Regions from separate parts of the Ralstonia mojiangensis genome, predicted to be linked through region 2. Evidence: predicted binding sites of a transcription regulator. Region 2 holds the regulator's gene; each other region holds the start of a gene.

Region 1 (6,864 bases), on a different contig from region 2:
TTCGAGCCGCTGCTGTTGAGCGTGGTGATCTGCGCTTGCTGCGTGCCCACCGTCACCTGCGCTTGCAGGGCGACCTGATAAGCATTGTCCAGATTGCCCTGCGCCGTTTGCACGGCCTTTTGCAGGTTCGCGACGTCCGTGGCCTGGGTGGCCGCGTTGATCGGGGTCGACAGTGCCGTGATCAGGTTTTCGTACGTCTTGAAGACGCTCTGATTGGTGTTCGGGTTGGACGTATCCGAGTTGGGGATGCGCACAAACACCGAATCACCCGACACCGAATTCGGCATCGAAATGTTCTGGGATACCTGCACCGTGGGCGGCTGGCCGCTGCCAACGTACTGCACGGAACCGCTGGTATTGGTGAAAGGATCAGTCGTGCCGTTGGCGCCGCCAAACAGAGCCACGCCCGAGGCATCGCGCTGGTTGGCCGTCGACAGCAGCTGCTGATACTGCTGCTTGACCTGCGCCAGCACACCAATGCGCTGCGAATCCGTCATCAGCGAGGTGTTGGCACCCACCAATGTCTGCTTGCCCTGCTGCAGCGTGGTCACCAGGTTGGTCAGCGCCGAAGACACGCTGGTCAGGCGTGCGTCGGTGGTGTCACGGTTGGACTGGTATTGGTCGTTGGCGTCCTGCGTTTGCTGCAGTTGCGCCATCTGGCCAAACGCGCTGGGATTGTCGCCCGCGCTGTTGAGCGCGATGCCGCTTGCAATCTGCTGCTGCAGCGTGAGCAGGTTCGATTGCGTGTTCTGCATCGAAGCGGAAGACGCGGCAAAGAATTGGGCGCTACTGACTCGCATGATCGGTCCGGACGAAGGGCTTTAGGACGTTATCGGCTGGCGGGGCGATTTCTTCAGCCGCCCGATCAGCCGCCGGCAATCGACAACAAGCTGGCGAACAGCGAATTGGCCGTCTGCATCACCTTGGCGGAGGCCTGGTAGGCCTGCTGATACTTCATCAGGTTCATCGCCTCGTCATCGAGGTTCACCCCCGACACCGACTGCTGCTGTTGCGTGGAACTGGCCAGCAGCGCCTTCTGCGAGGTCAGGTTGGTGCTGGCCCGGTTGGCCTGCACACCCACCTGGGTGACGAGGTTGTTCCATGCCGAGCCGATCGAGGTCGTGCCGCCGTCCAGCAGGTTGCTGTTGCGCAGCTTGGCCAGCGCGCTGGCGTTGCGGTTGTCGGTGCTATTAGCGGTGTTGGCTGAAATGGCGAAGGTGTCACCGTTGCCTGGCGAGCCCGACAGCGTCATCTGCACACCGTTGAACGCATATGTCGCGCCCTGCGTGTACGGCGCCGTGCCGCCCGTATACGTGGTCGACGTGCCGCCCACCGTGACCGTCACACTGCCCGGGAACCCCGACAGCGAACCACCCACGGCCGAGCTGTACGTCAGGTTGACCGGCGAGGCGAGCGGCGAACCGGCATACGTGCTGTCCACGCCCAGCGACGACACCGTGGCGCTGCCCGTGTTGTTGCTGCCCTGGTTGAGCACCACGGGCGAGGCCGCAGCCACGTTGTGATAGTCGGTGGTGAGCGTCTGCATGGTGGCCGCCGCGTTGGCGGTCGGGCGCACCAGGAAGGAATCACCGCTGTTCATCGTGCCCGACAGGTTGAGCGTGACGCCGTCAATCGTGGTCGGCCAGCTCGACACCGTTACAGAGGCGGAGCCGTCCGGATAATGCGAAACGGTGTAGGCGCCGCCCTGAAACTTCACCTGATAGTCGTAGCCCTGCCCCGCATTGGCGTTGGTGATGCTGGCAGTGAGCGTGCCGCTGCCGGTGTTGTTCGTGCTGGGCGCAACGCTCGGGCTGGCCACGGAGAAGAGGTCCGTGCCCATCTTGCCGTTGGCGTCCATGCCAAGCTTGTTCTGCGCGTTCACGTCGGCCGTCACAGCCGTGGCCAGGCGGCCCAGGCTGTTTTGCGCCGGGATCAGCGTGTTGTTGCGGAAGTCCATCAGGCCGCCGAGCGCACCGCCGCCGAGCTGGCTGTCGTCGATGTTGACCGTGCCGCCCGGGCTCTTGTACCCCACCGACAGTTGCGTCGGGTCGTACTGCGACGGCACTGCCGTCAACTGGTAGCTCTGGTTGCCCTGTACCAGCGCCTGGCCGTTGCCCACGTAGATGTTGAACTGGCCGTCGCCGGTCTGCACCACGCTCGCCTTGATCGACTGATTGAGCGTCTGGACAAGCTGGTCGCGCTGGTCACGCAGGTCGTTGGCCGGCTGGCCGGTCGACGCTTCCGCCTTGGAAATCTGGTCGTTCAGCGAGGCGATCTGCTGCGCGGTGCCGTTGACCGAACTGATCTGCGTCTGCACCTGCGTATTGACCTGGCTGTTGAGCGAACTCAGCTGCCCGGCAATCGAATTGAATCGGCTTTGCAGGCCCGCAGCCGCATTCAGGAAAACCTGGCGCGCGGTGGTATCCGACGGCTTGGAAGCCAGGCCATCGGCGGCATTGAAGAAGCTGGTGAGCGACGAAGTCAGGCCGCTGTTGCTGTCCGACATGTACTGGCTCAAGCCCGACACCAGGCTATTGAGCTGGTCGGCCGCGCTGGTCGAGGCCTGGCCGCTTTGCACCTGTGCAGTCAGGAACTGGTCGTAGATGCGCTTGACGGTCGTGACATTGGCGCCCTGGCCGAGATAGCCCACGCCGGCATACAGCGGAATGTTTTCCGTCTGCACGGCTTCCTGGCGCGAATAGCCGGGCGTGCTGGCGTTGGCAATGTTGTTGCCGGTCACCTGCAGGTTGATATCGGCAACCCGCAGGCCGGACGCGCCAATATTCAGAAGGGAGCTGCTCATAGTTGTCTCGGTGCGGGCAGCACGAAGCCGCCGGAATAAGCTCTAGAAACAACATCGGCCGGACAAGCGCAAACTTGAGCCGGCCGTCGTCGCCAAAATATGGCTCTTAGATCACTCAAACGATCTGTTTGAGCACCGCCATGATCTTGTGGGCGTAGTTCGGATCCGTGGCGTAGCCTGCGCGCTGCAAGCCCTTGGCAAACGACGCCGCATCGTTGCCGTTGCCGGCTGCCACGACGTTGCTGTAGCGCGGGTTGTTGGCCAGCAGGTTGGCGTAGTCCTTGAACGCCTCGGCGTACGAGCTGTAAGCGCGGAATTTCTCCTGCACTTTGTGGGCCACGCCGCCGATGTATTCGGTGGTGGTTACCGTGGCGGTCTTGCCTGCCCACGAGCCGCCAGCCTTGATGCCGAACAGGTTGTGCGTATTCGTGCCGTCCTTTGCCTTGATCTCGCGGCGGCCCCAGCCGGACTCCAGCGCGGCATGGCCGATCATGAAGTTGGCCGGAATGCCGGTTTCCTGCGCGGCCTGCGACGCGTGGCCGATCAGCTTGTTATAGAAGCTGGTCATGCGCTCGCCGCGCGGCTCAGCGGCCACCGTCGACAGGTCAACCTCTGGCGGTGCGCTCGGCGCCTGGGCTTGCGCATCCGCCTGCTTGCGCAGGGCGGCCAGTGCACGTTGCACGCGTTCTTCCAGACCCGGGCGCGGTACGGTACTGATGCCCGAACCGTCGTCTTCGGTGCCCGGCGCGACGGCCGCGGCCATGCTGTTGAGCGACGAGCGGGCGATGGCCTTGGCGGCATCGCTGGTGGCACCGGCAGCACCCGGCAGCGCGGTATTGGTGGCCGTCGTGTTGGACAGCGCGGTATTCACCTTGCCGCCTGCATCCGGGTTCACATGGTTGGCCTGACGCAGCATCTGCTTCAGAAGCTGGTCTGCCACGCCCACGCCGCGCGAGGCCATGGTCTGCGAAAGCTGCTGGTCGAGCATCGACGTGTACATCTTGCTCGACGACGAATCGAGCGGCCCGTTCTGTGGCGACGCATCGCGCATCTGCTTGAGCATCATGTTCACGAAGATCGCATCGAACTGCTTGGCGACGGTCTTGGCGGCGCCGGTCGGATCCGTACGTGCCGTTTGCTTGAGCGACTCGAAACCCTTGGAATCGAGCGCCAGGCGGCTGGTGAGGTCGGTTTGATTCATCGTGGCCTCTCCAGCGTCAGATGATTTCCAGATCGGCGCGCAGCGCGTTGGCCGCCTTCATCGCCTGCAGGATCGAGATCAGGTCTTGCGGATTGGCGCCAATCGCGTTGATGGCCTTGACCACGTCCGCCAGGTTGGTGCCGCCCTTCACGTTGATGAGGCTGCCGCCTTGCTGCTTGACCTCGATGTTCGAGCGCGCGCCCGCCACCGTCTGCCCTTGCGAGAACGGCGCCGGCTGGCTCACGACCGGATCTGTGCTGATGGTGACCGACAGGCTGCCGTGCGCCACCGCGCAGGGCTCGAGCTTGACGAGCTGGTTCATGACCACCGAGCCCGTGCGGGCGTTGATCACCACACGTGCGGCAGCCAGCGCCGGCGTCACGTCAATGTTCTGCAGCTTGGCCAGAAAGCCGACGCGGTCCGACGCCAGGGCCGGTGCGCGCACGTTGATCGTGCGGCCGTCCGCGGCTTGCGCCGTGTCCGTACCGAACTGCTTGTTGATGGCGGTGACGATGTTCTGCACGGTGCCGAAATCTGTCGTGCCGGTATCGAGCTGGATACTGCCCGCCTCGCCCACCGTGGCCTGCACGGCACGCTCCACCGTCGCGCCATTGGCGATACGGCCGGCGCCGAGCTGGTTGATCTGCACCTTGCTGCCATTGGCCGATGCGCCTGCGCCGCCAATCACCACGTTGCCTTGTGCCAATGCGTAGAGCTGGCCGTCCACGCCCTTGAGCGGCGTGAGCAGCAGCGTGCCGCCACGCAGGCTCTTGGCGTTACCGATGGACGACACCGTCACGTCGATGGTCTGACCCGGCCGCACGAAAGCGGGCAACGTGGCCGTCACCACCACGGCGGCGGTGTTCTTGAGCTGGATGCTCGCGCCGGCCGGCACATTGATGCCGAACTGCGTGAGCATGTTGTTGAAGCTCTGGACCGTGAACGGGGTTTGCGTGGTCTGGTCACCGCTGCCGTCCAGGCCGACGACAAGGCCGTAGCCGATCAGCGCGTTGTCGCGCACGCCGGCAACGGTGGTCAGATCCTTGATGCGATCCGCGTGTGCCGTTGTCGGAACAACCGCCGAAATTGCGCTCAGTGCCACCAGGGCCGCGCCAAGGGTTCGATACAACCTCGTTCGATGCAAAGTCATGGCAGATCCCTTAGAACGGTGACACGGTCAGGAAGAACCGCGACAGCCAGCCCATCTGCTGGGCTTCGGCCACATAGCCCGTGCCTCGGTATTCCATACGTGCGTCCGCCACCTGGGTAGACAACACGGTGTTTTGATTGTTGACGGTGGTCGGGTTGACCACGCCGGAGAACTTGATCGACTCGGTGCCCTGGCCCACGGCCATCTGCTTCTCGCCGCTCACCACCAGGTTGCCGTTGCCCAGGACTTCCACCACGGTCACGGTAATCGTGGCCGTGAAGTTGTTTTGCGCACCGTTGGCGCCCTTGCTGTCGAACTTGTTGGCGTCGCTGGCCGACACACCCAGCAAAGACAGCACGCCCGGGTTCATGCCGGCGAATGTCGGCACCGAAGCGCTCATGCTGCCCGAGCGGTTGACGCTGCCGGAGGTCTGCTTGCTGGCCGCCGTGTTCTCGGTGATCACGATGGTGATTGTGTCGCCCACCATGTGGGCGCGGCGGTCTTCAAACATGCCGCGGAAACCGCCGCTGCCCGATGCCACTTCCTGGTAGATCGCCCCGTTCTGGCGCGGCGCCATCACCGGCATCGGTGGGCGCGCGGTTGTCGGACCTTGCACGATCGGGGCCGGCGGCGGCAGCATGCCGCACGCCGTAGCGAGCAAGGCGGCCGTGCCAAGCACGACCAATTGAACGACTCGAACAGCAGACACAGCGCGGCCGCTGTGCTTGCCATTCTGGAGCGAGTAAACCGGGGGGGTATGCATCGCACTACATCCTCAAAAACTGCGCCGTCAGCTCAAAGCTGAGACAGCTTCTCCAGCATCTGGTCCGACGTCTGGACCGACTTGCTGTTGATCTCATACGCACGCTGCGTCTGGATCATGTTGACCATTTCTTCCACCACGTTCACGTTCGACGTTTCAACGTAGTTCTGATTGAGCGCGCCCACGCCGTTCGAGCCCGGGTTGGCCAGGTTGGCCGTGCCCGACGCTTCGGTTTCGGCGTACAGGTTTTCGCCCATGCTGCGCAGGCCGGCCGGGTTGATGAAGTTGGCCAGCTGGAACGTGCCCACCTGCGTGTTGTTGACCGTGCCCGGCGTGGTGACCGTCACAACGCCGTCCTTGCCGATGGTCAGGCTGGTGGCGTTCTGCGGCACCGTCACGGCCGGCTGGACCGGGTAACCGCTCGAGGTCACAAGCTGGCCCTGCGCGTTGATCTGGAAGCTGCCGTCACGCGTATAGGCCAGCGTGCCGTCGGGCATCTGCACCTGGAAGAAGCCGTTGCCGTTGATGGCCACGTCGGTCGAATTGCCGGTCTGCTGCAGGTTGCCCTGCGTGTGCAGACGCTCGGTGGCGACGATGCGCGTACCGGTACCGATCTGCATGCCCGAAGGCAGCGTGGTCTGTTGCGACGACTGCGCACCCGGCTCGCGCACGTTCTGATACAGCAAGTCTTCGAACACGGCGCGCGAGCGCTTGAAGCCCGTCGTGTTGACGTTCGCCAGGTTGTTCGAGATGACATCCAGCTGCGATTGCTGGGCGTCCATCCCGGTTTTGGAAATCCACAGGGAGCGAATCATGTTCGAGTCCTTGGTTGATTCAATTCAATGCGCCGGCCGCTCAGGCGTGGCGCAGCAGTTCATTGGCCGACTGGGCGTTCGTATCGCTCGTGTGCAGCGACTTCATCTGCATTTCCAGTTGGCGCGAGATTT
Region 2 (6,864 bases):
TGGACTGGTTGAACCAGGACTCCATCCACAAGATGCTGGACTCCTCTGCAAAGACCGGCGCGCAAGTCACCCTCTGGATGGACCCGGCCAACATGCGTGTGGGCGCCGATGGACGCCCCGTGCCGGGGCCGAACCGGCCCGTCAACCTGGTCCGCTTTGGCAAAGCCTATGAAGCCTGGATGTTGAAAAACCCCGGCAAGCACCCGACAGTGAACATCTTCGGTACCGGCAACGACAACGTGCTCGATCCCGTGGAAGGCATCGCATCGCTCAAAGGTACGCGGATGCTCCTCGAGAGTCCCTACATGAGGGACGTTCACATCGCGCTGGACGGTACTGCCGACTACACACGTTCGCCGGAACTGACGCGGGCCACGGCCGAGTTGATCCTCGAGAACGAGAACTGGAAGCGCATTCACCTCGATGCCGCACTCGGACGGCCATTGAACCGCCTGACCAAACAGGACATGGCCATCGTGTACCAGCCGCTGATGGAGCAGATACGTAGCCTCATCGACGAATACAAACTGCCCTGCACACTCCAAGAGGTACGCTACGCGCTGTTCGCGGGCAACACGACCTACCGCGTCGAACAAGCAAAATACAGCACGATCCAATGGGTGCGAGCGAACCGAGACGAAGTAGGCGTGCAGTCCAATCCGCGTGCGGAAGCACACGCGCAACGCTGGCTCAAGGATCACGGCGAGAGGGTGCGGAACAGCTACGTCCCACCCGAAGAGCCAAGGCGCGACGCCCAGCCAACCGACTGGGACAGCCTGAAGACCGACCCGGAACTGGATCCGGCGCGCTATCAGGATCCCCGTGGTCTCCCGCCCATTCCGCTGGCAGAGGACCGGGCCGACGCCACGCTGCGCGCTCTGGGCTACGGCCCAATGCACGCGCCGCCCAAGCTGTTCAAGCGCACCGATATGCCGTCTTCCGATGGGACGCTCAACCAGCGGGCGCTGTTGCAGATTGGCAAGGCTGTCGCCGCCGGTGTGGGGGGCGCCACCCTCTCCGCGCTGCTCGTCAGCCTGGGCAAAATCGACTTGCGCGATTCGGCCTCGTTGGCCCGCGCACTGCCCGCCTTCGGACGCACCGCACAGGACTGGCGCACCATCCTGAGCGCGAGCATCAAGCGTGGTGATACCGCGATGATCGAGAACAAGCTCATCGCGTACTACGCAGGCATTGAGCGCTACGCCAAGGCGCGAGACGTTTCACCCGAGCGCCTGCCCCACATTCGCGCGGTGATGGAAGAGACGCTGGCCGCCATCGGCATGCTGCGCGACCGTGCCAAAGCCGGTGCGAAGCCCCAGCTCAGCGAGGAAGAGCGCGATGTCCACATTGCGCGCGTCACTTCCACCTGCCTGGAACTCGTGGATGGCTACCTCGGCCTGCCCGCGTCCCAAATGCATTTCATGCACTCTGGCGTGCGCTTGGGCCAGCTGGGGCGTCTGGCATCCACGGTGGGCGGCGTGGTAAGCATCGGCGCGTGGGGCGGCATGATGCTGGAGGGCTTTGCACCGCCGGCGCTGGCCATCACCATGATGGCCGGCAGCACGCTCAACGCCTTCTACCATGGGCTGCTGCGCTACAGCTTCCGTCGTGGTTTCGACTACGGCAACAGCGATGTCGTCCGCTCGCTGGTCCACGGTTCGTACACGCTGTCGTCCGTTGGAACGATCGCCTCTGCACTGACCCATGCGCCCAGCGTGGCGGGGGCCGTGTCGGTGGGCGGTTCGGCGATCTACCTGATGTCGACGCTCAAGGAGGTCGCACCGAATTTCATGCCAGGGGTGCTTCGTGCCGGCGCGGGGCTCACAGTGCTGGCGGAGACGACCGCGCTGATCTCGGCCTGGGTCAACTCGGTGCAAGGAGCGCAACCCCCGCAGCCGAATCAACCGCCGCAGCAGACCGGTCCTGCACAGCCACCGCCGCACACGCCGGTGGTGCCGCCCCCGCCCCCCGTGCCGCCCGCGCCGCTGACGCACCTCGTGCCCGCCGTCACGCACGACGTACTGGCCGGGGAATCGCTCTCGCGCATCCTGCGCAACGAGGCGGACCGCGGCACGATCGTGGTCGGCCCGACGTATCGCGAATTGCAAGTCGTGATCGACGAGGTTGCGCGACTGAACCAGATTGCCAATCCCAATCTGATTCACATCGGGCAGAACCTCATCATCGTGCCGGCGCATCAGGCGCCGGGGCCAGGCTGAGCGCAGGCCCGGCGTGTTGTCGCGTCTACGCACCCACGTAGTCGCGCACGCGCACGGGCCACCCTACGCTGCACATTCCCCTTCCCTCCGGAGCACGCTTCATGTCGAACCACCACGCATTCCGTTCCATCCGATCCGCCCTGCGCGTTGCCTTGACGTGCGCCACCTTGACGGCACTGACCACCGCGCCTCAGCTCGCACAGGCGCAAGCTGCGTCGCGCCTGGCGGTGTCGCATTACGACGTCTTGCGTACCGAGTTGTTCTCGGGCATTCCGGTCACGGCGGTCTTCTCGCCATCGCAATGTCCCAACGGGCAAGGCGTCGGCGCCAAGGCTGCGGCCCCGGTGGTGCACGGTGGTTTTGCGGTGCGCGACTTCATGGAAGTTGAAGGCAGCAACATCGGCTTTGCCAATCAGCACCTGACCCTGCGCCCCGACGGCACGCCCGTGCTGGAACTTGCGCTGTACCGCGTAACGCCCGACGACAAGGCCACGGTCACGGTGTCGTTTCTTTCGCCGCTGACGTATCAGGCCGTGTCGGCGCCGCAGACGTTCCAGTGCGCGATCGGCGCGGGCCTGGACTTTTCGATTGGGCTGGCAGGCCTGTTGCGGCGGTAAGCGGATGCGGCTTGCGCGAAATCACCCCTTGGCGATATCGCGCAGGCCAGGCAGGTCGAGCAATTCGATCTCGCCATAGGCGACCCTGAGAATGCCGCGTGCCTGAAAATCCTTGAGCACGAGATTGACGGTCTGTCGTGACAGCGCGAGCAGCAAGGCAAGCTGCTCCTGCGGCACGCGAAGCACGCGGCGGGTGCCGAGGCGCAAATCGCCGTAGCCGGCCGCCATCAGCAGCAGGCGCCGCGCCACGCGCACGGATGCCGGCAGCAGCGCCGTTTCTTCAAGCACGGAAAAGGCGAGACGCAGCTTGTGCGTCAGGAGCAACGCAAAAGCGTGCGTGTGCTGCGGCGCACGTTCGAGCAGATCCATCAACGCGGTTTGCGGCATGTGGAGCAACACGGTATCGCCCTCACCCCGCGCATCGTGTGTGCGCGCCTGGTTGTCGAACACGCCGATCTCGCCAAACCAGTTCACGGGTTCCAGCACGGCCAGCAGCGCCTCGCGGCCGTCGGCCGTGGTGGCGCGCACGCGAATGCCGCCTTCCACCACGCAATACAGGCCGTCGGGCGGATCGCCACGGCGAAACAGCACCTCTCCATCGGCCAGCCGGCGCACGATCGCCATGTCGATGAGGAGTTCTTGCAGGGGCTTGCTGAGCCCGCCAAACCAGTTGCTGGCGTGCAGGCGGTCTCGGTACAGCGCGGCTGAGAGCGGGCCGGACGGTGGATTGCTTCGGGCGGGGGCGGAATCCATGGGCGCGGGGGCAGTGGAATGTGGCGGATGCGACAGGCCCGAAACACGGATGCGCTGTCTGCGCCACCATCCGGCACGGTAGGACACGCTCAACGCATGGCACTGTCTACGATTGGACGATGATAACGACGGCACCGCGCGGACGTCCACGCCGTACTTGCGTAAGCTATGCGCCACCAGGCATGACTTCAGACGGTCCGCCCCGCCACCCCGGAACACTTCGCCCATGAAGAATCCCGATTACAACCCCGCCAAGCCGCACCACACGCCGGACGGATTCCGCAACCGCTATCCGCATCCGCGCCCCGACGCCGATTTCTGGCAATGGCAACGCGAGCGCCGCCGCCTGAAGCTGCCCAAGCCGCCCACGCACGACCTCTCCTGCATCCCGCCAAACCTGGGCGCCATCCACCCGCCGCCCGAGGTTCCGCAGCTCACCTGGATCGGACACGAAACGCTGCTGCTCCAGATCGACGGGCTGAACGTGCTGACCGACCCGGTGTTCTCCAAGCGCGCCTCGCCGCTGCCGTTTGCCGGGCCGCGCCGCCATCAGCCGCCGGGGCTGTCGCTCAAGCAGTTGCCGCATATCGACCTGGTGCTGCTCTCTCACAACCACTACGACCATCTGGACCGCGCCAGCGTGCGCGCGCTGATGCGCCAGCCGGGCGGCGCACCCATGTTCTTCGTGCCGCTGGGCATCGACCGCTGGTTTGCGCGCAACGTACGCGGCACGCGCCTGGGTGGCGACAACCCCAACGTGCGCGCGTTCGACTGGGACGACGAAGCCCGCTTCGGCCCCTTCACCGCGCACTTCTGCGCCGTGCAGCACTGGTCCGCACGCGGCCTGTACGACCGCAACCACACGCTCTGGGGCAGCTGGGCGCTGCTGCATCCGCGCCTGCGTTTCTGGTTCTCGGGTGATCTGGGCTATTCGCAAGACACACGCGACATTGGTGCGCGCTTCGGCCACTTCGATGTGGCCGCCATTGCCGTGGGCGCCTACGAGCCGCGCTGGTTCATGAAGGCACAGCACATCGACCCGACCGAAGCCGTGCAGGTCATGCAAGACATCGGCGCACGGCAGGCAGTGGGCATCCACTGGGGCACGTTCGAGCTGACAGACGAAGCGCTCGATCAGCCCATCACCGACTTGGCCCACGCGCTGAAGGCCGCCAACGTGCCTGCCGAGCGTTTCGTCCTCTTCAAGCATGGCGAGACCCGAGTGTGGGATTCCGCCGCCTCAAGCCTTGTGACCGACGTCCCAAAAGAAAAAGCGCGGCCGCGAAATGACTCGCTGGCCGCGCAGTAAGAAACTGGCAGGTCAAGCACAGACCAAGCGGCGCAGCCTAAAGGCGGCGGCGCTCGATTGACATCAGATCAGGTTGGCGTCGGCAGCCATGCGCGATCACGCAGGCGCGAGCGGATGCGGGCGATGGCCTGGCTGTGGATCTGGCACACGCGCGATTCCGACACGCCCATCACGGCGCCGATTTCACGCAGGTTCAGATCCTGCTCGTAGTAGAGGCTCATCATGAGCTTTTCGCGCTCGGGCAGTGCCTCGATGGCAGCAACAACCGATTCGCGCAGGTCGTGGTCCAGCAGTTGGTCCAGCGGCGTGGCGTCGTTCTCGGGCGCGCGGTTCTCGATGAAGGCGTCGGCGTCTTCGCGGTCGAAATCTTCGTAATACAACAGCTGGCTGCCTTGCAGGTCGACCAGTTGCTTCTGGTATTCGGCCAGCGACATGCCCAGCGCGGCGGCAATCTCGGTTTCGGTGGGCGCGCGGCCCTTCTGCTGCTGCAGCTTCTGGATCGCCTGCTCGATCGTGCGGGCGTTGCGGCGCAGGCCGCGCGGCAGCCAGTCGGAGCCGCGCAGTTCGTCCAGAATCGCGCCGCGAATACGCTGGGCTGCGTAGAACTCGAACTGCACACCCTGCGTTTCCTCATAGCGCGACAGCGCGTCGAGCAAGCCCATCATGCCGGCCTGGATCAGGTCGTCCAGCTCAACGCTGGCGGGCAGCTTGACCATCATCTGGTTGGCAATGCGACGCACCAGCGGTGCGTACATGGCCATCTCGTCGGACTTGGTCTTGCGACCGGTTGCGGTGTACATATTCATGCCTGCCTTTGACGCCTCGTTCATGCTGCGCCTCAATAAACCAATTCGGCCGCGCGTGCGGTGGCGCGGGGCGTCGCAGTCGAAGTCGACATTGACGTGTCTTGCGCCGATTCATCAGCCGGCTGTGCCGGTGCCCGCGCCGACATGACCACCCGCGACGGCGCACTGCCATCACCGGCTTGGGCCTCGGCGCTGGCCCAGCTCAACATTTCTTCGGCAAGCTGGCGGAAGGCCATGGCCGAAGGCGATGCGGGAAACGCGCTCGCCACGGGCTTGCCGAGCGAGAGCGCAAGTTCTACGTGCCGGTCCTCAGGGAGGTAGCCAGCGAAATCGATACGGGTGTTCAGGTACTGGCCCACGGTATTGGCCAGGTTACCGAACACGCGCACGGCGGAATCCACCGAATGCGCGCCGCACACCACGGTGCGGATGCCCGCGCTGCCTTGCAGCACGGCGGTTTTCTTGAGCAGCGTGTACGCGCTCTTGATGCCTTCCGGGCCATCGGAGAAGGTCAGCAGCACGTCGTCGCAGACTTCAGCCACGGTGCTCAGCGCCCGGGTGCCGAAATGCGCGGCCACGAGCGTCACATCCGCCGTCTCGTCGTACTGCTCGAGCACGCCGGGCATGGCGAGCATGGTCTGCGCGTTCACCACGGCCGTGTCGCGGCCCATGGCGGACAGCGCGATGCGCAGGTTGTCGACAAAGTCGTCGACCTGCTCTTCCGCACCGATCACCAGCACACGGCGGGCAGCAGCATGACCGAGCATGCGCCGCAGCCCTGCGGCTTGATCCTTGGCGAATGGCGTCGTCATGGTCGCCCCCTTGTCAGGCGAAATCGAAAGCGGCCAGGCCAGGTTCGCGGTTACGCGCGGCGCCTTGCGCCACGAGCAACGATTCATCCGAATCCAGCGTGAACGACGACTGCTCCGCACCAGCCCGGAACGAGCGATGGATCAGCAGCTTCTTGTTCGGCACCGCAATGTCCTCCGGCACGCGCTGGCCGTACGACACGTAGTGCAGCGGCAGGCGGCGGCGGATCATCACGTCCATCGCGTGGCCCACGGAGGCAGCCTCGTCGATCTTGGTCAGGATGCAGCCGGCCAGGTTGGCGTCGCGGTAGGCACCCACGACTTCGTCGAGCGTCTTGCCGTTGCTTGCAG
Region 3 (6,864 bases), on a different contig from region 2:
GAGCAGGCCTACGGCGTGACCTTCTATGCGGTGGATTGGCCCGACAGCTCGCAAGGTACGGTCGTCATCAAGAACCAAAAGAGCGAGGTGCGTCTGGACACAGCCCTGGGTGTTTCGGGTTCGTTCGACAAGGCCCACGCTGAAGAAGGTATCTATGACTACAGCATCAGCCTCGGCATCCCCCCGCGAAACAACGTTACGCACGATCAGGCACGCCTGCAGTTCTACGAAATGCTCAAGCGTATCCAGCGGGCTGGCTGGAAGCGGTGGATATATCCGGAAAATCCGCGGTTGGCAGGTGCCGAGGCCTTTCGCTATCGGCTCGTAAAAGACCAAGGGGTGGATTCACTGGACCCGGAGTATGTGCCGGGCCTGGAAGACTGGATGAAACTCCCCGACATGACCTCGTGGCGCTTTTATCTCAACGGGGTCTACATGGACGTTCAGATGTCCAGAGACTCGACGCGCATGAAGGTGGATGAGCCGGGCGCGTACTTCGTCAAGATCAAGCTGGAGGGTTACGCCAACTTCTGGCGCAATGCGCTCAATGAGCAGGACCGCCCACACTGGCGTGACCTCTTTCCCGGCCTGCAACGCCAGATGCATGCCGAGCGTGCCAACGCCGAGCAAAAGCTGAAGGCTCAGGGCTACACCATTGACACCAGCTACCGCAACCCGGACGAGACATCCGGTGATCAGCCCATCTCGCCGCCCGGCAAGACCGGCGCGAAATGATGGTCGGGCGCGGATGCTTGCAGGTCGCCCGCGCGAGGTGACACGGTATGCCTCATGCGCTCGCGTTTCCACTTTCTAAGTCAGCCAGCTCTCTCACATGAATCTGCAATACAAACTAGCCGTAGCCCTCCTAACCACCGCCTGGATGAGCGCAGGCATCTGCGCCCAGCATACCTCCACCGTGCCGGCCTCAGGCAATGCCTCGCAAAGCGGAATCAAGAAAGCCGTGCACGCAAAGAAGCACGGTAAGCGAGCCAAGGTCGCCCGTGCGCGCAAGAACACGCCAGTCGCCCGTGATGGCGATGCAGAAGTGCTCGCCCAGGTGCTGGGTTCGGATGGCAAGAATCCGTTGTGGGGAAAGCCGCAGCAGTAACCAGGCAAATGGCCGCCGCGGTTGCGCACTCAAGGTGCAGTCAGCGCGGTCAGCCCCCCGTCCGCTGCTTCTGCAATAGCGCCAACTGCGTCGTCAGGTAGTTGCTGGTGTTCGTCATGCTGGCTACCACCTTCGACAGCGCATTGAACTGCGCGTAATACAGCGCCTGCTTGGCATCGAGCTGCTTCTGCATCCGGTCGATCTGGGTGCCGAGCGAAGTGATCGAATTATTGATGGCGTCGGTGGCGTTCTGCACCATGCCGTTGCTGGACAACAAGTTGCCCGATACGGTGTGCAGTTGCGCCGCGTAGCCGCGCTGCACGGTGACGGTGCCGCGGTCGCCCAACGCACCGCCGGTGACTTGCACCGTCAGGCCGTCCACAGCCGAGCCGCTGGCGCCGTACAGGTTCTGGCCCGAACCCGTGGCGGCAGCGCCGTTGATGGTGCCTTGCACATCGCGCCCGGCCGTGGCCGTCGGGCTGCCGCCGAGCAGCGATGCTGCGCCGTTGCCTGACACAGACACCGTCGATACCGATCCGTATTGCTTGTCGGTCAACGTCAGCACGCCGTTGGCATCGGCGCCGATGGCCACTTCCACCTTCGCCCTCTGCAGGTCAGGCGATGCGTTGATCTGACTCTGGATCTGCGCGGCCAGGCTCGACGGGGTGTAGCTGCCCGCCGGCACCTTGATATTGGTCGTGATGCCGCTGAGCGTGACCGACAGGCTGTCGTTCACGCCGCTCTGGATCGTCGTGTTGGCGGCCGTCGAGCCCTTGAGCGAGCCCTGCGTGGCCAGTTGCGTGACGTTGATGCCATAGCTGCCGGCCTGTGTGGTCGTCGAAAACGCCGAAACCTTCAGCAGTGAATCCGTCGCCGTGCCTGTGCCGGCAAACACGGCCGCCACCTGGCTGGGCGATTTCTTCAGAGCGGCGGTCAGCTTGGGGTCGTCAATCGACAGCGTCCCTTCCTTATCCATCGTCACGCCGATGCTGCCCAGCGACTGGAACGCACCGTTGCCGATGCCCTGGCCCAGCACGTCGGTCAACTGGTTGATCATCATCTTGGTGCTGACGTCGCCGGCCAGCGCGCCGTTGTTGGCGGCGTTGGCGGTGTCGAACTTGGTCAGCGCATTGAGCTGGATGCGCAGCGCGTTGTAGGCCTTCACAAAATTGAGCACCGACTGGCTGGCCTGGCCGGCGTCGCTGCCGACCGTGACGGTCGTGCTACCCGTCTTCGCCAGCGTGAACGAGGTGCCATCCACCACGTCCGTCAGCGTGTTGGTGGCGCTTTGCACGCTGATGCCGTTGACGGTGGCCATGGCGTTGCGGCCCGTGGCGACCTCGGTCATGCTCTGCGTACCGGCCGGGTCGTGGCTCAGCAGGGATTGCAGTGCCGAGTCGCCCGACACGGAAATCTTCATCTCCGAGTTGGCACCGCCTGCGGTGGATGTCAGCACCAGCCGATAGGGCGAATTGCTGCCGTCGTTGACGATGCTCGCCGAGACGCCCACGTTGGCGCTGTTGATGGCGTCGCGGATGCCGGCGAGCGTGTTGTTCGACGGGTCGATGGTGATCGAGCCGCCGGCCTGGTTGCCGTTTTGCGTGAAAGTGGCGCCGGTGTATTTGCCGTCGGCAAAGCTGCCGCCCGAGACGCTACCGAATGAAAAGGTGAGGGTGGTGGGCGTGCCGCCGCCAATGGGCGTCTTGCTGGATGCCTGCCCGTTGGCAGAGAGCACCTGCGCCTGCGCAAGCTGCGTCACGTTGACCTGATACGTGCCGGCGGGTGCCGTGTTGGACAGCGAGGCCGTGAGGATCGACGTGTCGTGCCCGCTGGCCTTGTTGCCGGTAAACGTGTCCGGATTGTTCAGGGCCGCCATCGCGGTCTGGAAGGTCGACAGCGCGCTTTTGAGGGAGCCGACCGCCGACAACTGCGTCTGAAACGCCTTCTGCTGCGTCTGCCGCAGCGTCATGCCCTTGCTCTCCGCCTGCATCAGCTTCGTAACAAGGGTGTTGACGTCGATGTTCGTGCCGATGCCCGGAATGGAAATCGGCGGAATGTAGGTGTTGCTCGTGGATGAAGTGGCCATGGTCGGACGCGCGCAAACGCTTTCTTCACAATCTCCACAATGTGACGGCAGCGCAGCCCGGTTCTTTAGAGCGAACCCTGCCCGGGCAGACGTTCTGCTCAGGTTTGCTCAGGAAAGCGAAAGAATTGCCAGCGCCACACCAAGCGATGCTCCGCGCTGACGGTCTCCACCTGGGCGGAGACCGTCGTCGCGCGGCACGCTAGACCGTTTCGCCTTCCATGCTTGGATCGACCTGCTTGCCGCGCGCCAGCACCGGCACCAAAGCCGCGCCGGTATGGCTGGCCGCTACGCGCGTCAACGCCTCCGGCCCGCAAGCTGCCACGATCATGCCGCCCTCATCGCCGCCTTCGGGGCCGAGATCGAGGATCCAGTCCGCCTCGGCAATCACGTCGAGGTCGTGCTCGATCACGATCACGCTGTGCCCGCCGTCTGCCAGGCGATGCAGCACCCGGATCAGCTTGGCCACGTCAGCCATGTGCAGGCCGACCGTCGGCTCGTCCAGCACGTACAGCGTGTGGGGCGCCTTCTGGCCGCGTCGGGTCAGGTCATCGCGCACCTTGGACAACTCGGTGACGAGCTTGATGCGCTGCGCCTCGCCGCCGGACAGCGTGGGCGAGGGCTGGCCGAGCGTCAGGTAGCCAAGGCCCACGTCCTTCATCAACTGCAGCGGATGGGCGATGCTGTTCATCGCGCCGAAAAACTCGACCGCTTCGTCGATCTCCATGGTCAGCACATCGCCGATGTTCTTGCCGCGCCAGGTGACGGCAAGCGTCTCGGCATTGAAGCGCTGCCCGTGGCAGACGTCGCAGCCGACCTTCACATCAGGCAGGAAGCTCATGGCGATGGTGCGTACGCCCTGGCCTTCGCAGGCGGGGCAGCGGCCGTCGCCGGTGTTGAAGGAGAAGCGCGAGGCGGTATAGCCGCGTGCGCGCGCCTCCAGCGTGTCGGCAAAGAGCTTGCGGATGGTGTCCCACACGCCGATGTACGTCGCCGGGCACGAACGGGGCGTCTTGCCGATCGGCGTCTGGTCGACCTCGAGCACGCGGTCGATGGGTTCCCAGCCGGTGACGCTGTCGCAGCCGTGCCAGTCGTGTTTGACGTCGAGCTTGCGCGGCATCTTGGCGTCAGGCACTTCAGCCTGCGCAGCCTTGCGTGCGCGCCGCGTGGCCGGCGAAGACAGCACCGAACGGCCAACCGCATCGAGCAGGTTTGTCATCAACACATCGCGGGCCAGCGTCGATTTGCCTGAGCCCGATACGCCCGTAATGGCCACCAGGCGCGACAGTGGCATCGTTGCCGTCACGTTGCGCAGGTTGTGCAGCTTGGCGCCGTGCACCGTCAGCCATTGCTCGGGCACCGCCTGAGCGCCGGCGCGCGGTGCGACCACCTGACGGCGCGGCTGCAGCGGATGCTCGATCGGCTGCGACAGGAACCGGCCAGTGAGCGAATCCGGCTGGGCCGCCAGGTCCGCCACGCCGCCTTGTGCCACCAACGTGCCGCCGCGCTTGCCGGCGCCCGGGCCGATATCGATGATGTGGTCGGCGCGACGGATCGTGTCTTCATCGTGCTCAACCACCACCAGCGTGTTGCCCTTGTCGCCCAGCTTGCGCAGCGCGTCGAGCAGGATCCGGTTGTCGCGCGGATGCAGGCCGATGGTCGGCTCATCCAGCACGTAGCAGACGCCTTGCAGGTTGCTGCCGAGTTGCGCAGCCAGCCGAATACGCTGTGCTTCACCGCCCGACAGGCTCGGCGCGGCGCGATCCAGGCTCAGGTAGCCCAGGCCGACTTCCTCCAGGAACGACAGGCGGCTGTGAATCTCGGCCACCACGTCGCGGGCGATGTCGGCATCGCGGCCGGTCAGGTCCAGGCCCTCGACCCAGCGGCGGGTCTGGCTGACCGTCCACTGCGCAATGTCGACGATGGGTTTGGCGGCAAAGGTGACGGCGCGCGCCGTCGGGTTCAGGCGCGTGCCGTGGCAATCCGGGCAGGGCAGATCGGTCATGCCGTCCGGATCAACTTCCTCCGACGGCAGCGTCTGTTCGCGGCCGCGGTCGTCACCACCGAGCACGGTGTCGTCAAACGCGGCACGCTGTTCGCGCGTGAGCGCCAATCCGGTACCGACGCAGCTCGCGCACCAGCCGTGCTTGCTGTTGTACGAGAACATGCGCGGATCCAGCTCGGGGTAGCTGGTGCCGCAGGTGGCGCACGCGCGCTTGGTCGAAAACACCTTCACGTTGCCGACGTGCGCCGTGCCGCCGTTGTGCATGGCGTGTTGCAGGCCATCCAGCGGCGCGAGCACGTGCATGATGCCCTTGCCGTATTCCAGCGCCTGCTCCAGCAGCGCACGCAGCGCGGCTTCGTTTTCCGGCGAGACAACGATGTCGCCCACGGGCAGTTCCAGCGTGTGCTCGCGGAAGCGATCCAGGCGCGGCCATGGGTCGACGCTCAGGAATTCGCCATCCACGCGCAGATGCGTATAGCCGCGCGCCTTGGCCCATTTGGCAAGGTCGGTATAGACGCCCTTGCGGTTCACGACCAGCGGCGCAAGCAGGCCGATGTGCTGGCCGCGATGGTCGCGCATGAGCTGCGCAAAGATCGCCTCAGGGCTTTGCGCGGACACCGGCGTGCCGTCGTGGATGCAATGCTGCACGCCCAGCTTCACATACAGCAGCCGCAGGAAGTGCCAGACCTCGGACGTTGTCGCCACCGTGCTCTTGCGGCCGCCGCGCGACAGGCGCTGCTCAATGGCCACCGTGGGCGGAATGCCATACACGGCATCGACTTCCGGCCGCCCCGCCGGTTGCACGATGGAGCGTGCATAGGCATTGAGCGATTCAAGATAGCGGCGTTGCCCCTCGTGGAACAGGATGTCGAACGCCAGCGTCGACTTGCCCGAGCCCGACACGCCCGTCACCACGTTGAACTTGCCGTGCGGAATGTCGACGTTCAGGCCTTTGAGGTTGTGCTCGTGGGCGTGGACGATACGCACGACGTTTTCGCCCTGGACTTCCGCAAGCGCAGCACGCTTGGCGCGGCGCTCGGCCAGTGCCGTCTGCAGCGGCACGCCTTCGATGGCTTCCGGCTGACCAACGCTGGCTTCGTATTGCTTGAGTGCGGCGCCCGTGTGCGATGCGGCGCAGTCTTTGACCTGTGCAGGCGTGCCGGCGCAGACCAGCAGGCCGCCGGCGTCGCCGCCTTCGGGGCCGAGATCGATGATCCAATCTGCCGCACGCACCACGTCCAGGTTGTGTTCGATCACGATCAGCGAATGCCCGGCGTCGAGCAGCTTGCCGAACGCCCGCATCAGCTTGGCGATGTCGTCAAAGTGCAGGCCCGTGGTCGGCTCGTCGAACATGAATAGCCGGCCGGCGTTGGCGGGCACGTCCTGCTTGACGCGCTTGCGCGCCGCGGCCTGGGCGGCCTGTGCGGCTTCGGCCAGGAAACCGGCCAGCTTCAGGCGTTGCGCCTCGCCGCCGGAGAGCGTCGGCACCGGCTGGCCAAGCTTCACGTACTCCAGGCCCACGTCGACGATCGGTTGCAGCACGCGCAGCACGTCGGCGTCATCGGCGAACACGCTGGCGGCTTCGCTCACGGTCAGTTCCAGCACATCGGCCACCGACAATGCGCGACCGGCGCGCGGCAGCTTCACCTCCAGGATTTCGGCGCGATA

Evidence for each region. Region 2 encodes FliA, which starts transcription of late flagellar genes. Its sites were predicted from a motif close to CTAAAGTTTNNNNNNNNNNNGCCGNTA; they were not measured.
Region 1: a site for FliA is predicted at 2,856-2,882, ahead of flgK (flagellar hook-associated protein FlgK). Genes of this name have one in related genera too.
Region 3: a site for FliA is predicted at 3,237-3,263, ahead of fliD (flagellar filament capping protein FliD). Genes of this name have one in related genera too.

Annotation. Positions count from the first base shown of each region.
Region 1 is NZ_JAMXHU010000004.1:454,189-461,052, forward strand. It holds gene flgL (flagellar hook-associated protein FlgL) at 1-800, opposite strand, end outside; gene flgK (flagellar hook-associated protein FlgK) at 866-2,803, opposite strand; gene flgJ (flagellar assembly peptidoglycan hydrolase FlgJ) at 2,919-4,004, opposite strand; gene NG898_RS18730 (flagellar basal body P-ring protein FlgI) at 4,021-5,154, opposite strand; gene NG898_RS18735 (flagellar basal body L-ring protein FlgH) at 5,165-5,917, opposite strand; gene flgG (flagellar basal-body rod protein FlgG) at 5,950-6,732, opposite strand; gene flgF (flagellar basal-body rod protein FlgF) at 6,773-6,864, opposite strand, start outside.
Region 2 is NZ_JAMXHU010000005.1:377,244-384,107, forward strand. It holds gene NG898_RS22150 (LysM peptidoglycan-binding domain-containing protein) at 1-2,219, shown strand, start outside; gene NG898_RS22155 (VirK family protein) at 2,321-2,836, shown strand; gene NG898_RS22160 (Crp/Fnr family transcriptional regulator) at 2,858-3,589, opposite strand; gene NG898_RS22165 (MBL fold metallo-hydrolase) at 3,816-4,898, shown strand; gene NG898_RS22170 (RNA polymerase sigma factor FliA) at 4,967-5,728, opposite strand; gene NG898_RS22175 (MinD/ParA family ATP-binding protein) at 5,737-6,516, opposite strand; gene flhF (flagellar biosynthesis GTPase FlhF) at 6,530-6,864, opposite strand, start outside.
Region 3 is NZ_JAMXHU010000006.1:78,985-85,848, reverse strand. It holds gene NG898_RS24330 (hypothetical protein) at 1-735, shown strand, start outside; gene NG898_RS24325 (hypothetical protein) at 833-1,108, shown strand; gene fliD (flagellar filament capping protein FliD) at 1,158-3,194, opposite strand; gene uvrA (excinuclease ABC subunit UvrA) at 3,394-6,864, opposite strand, start outside.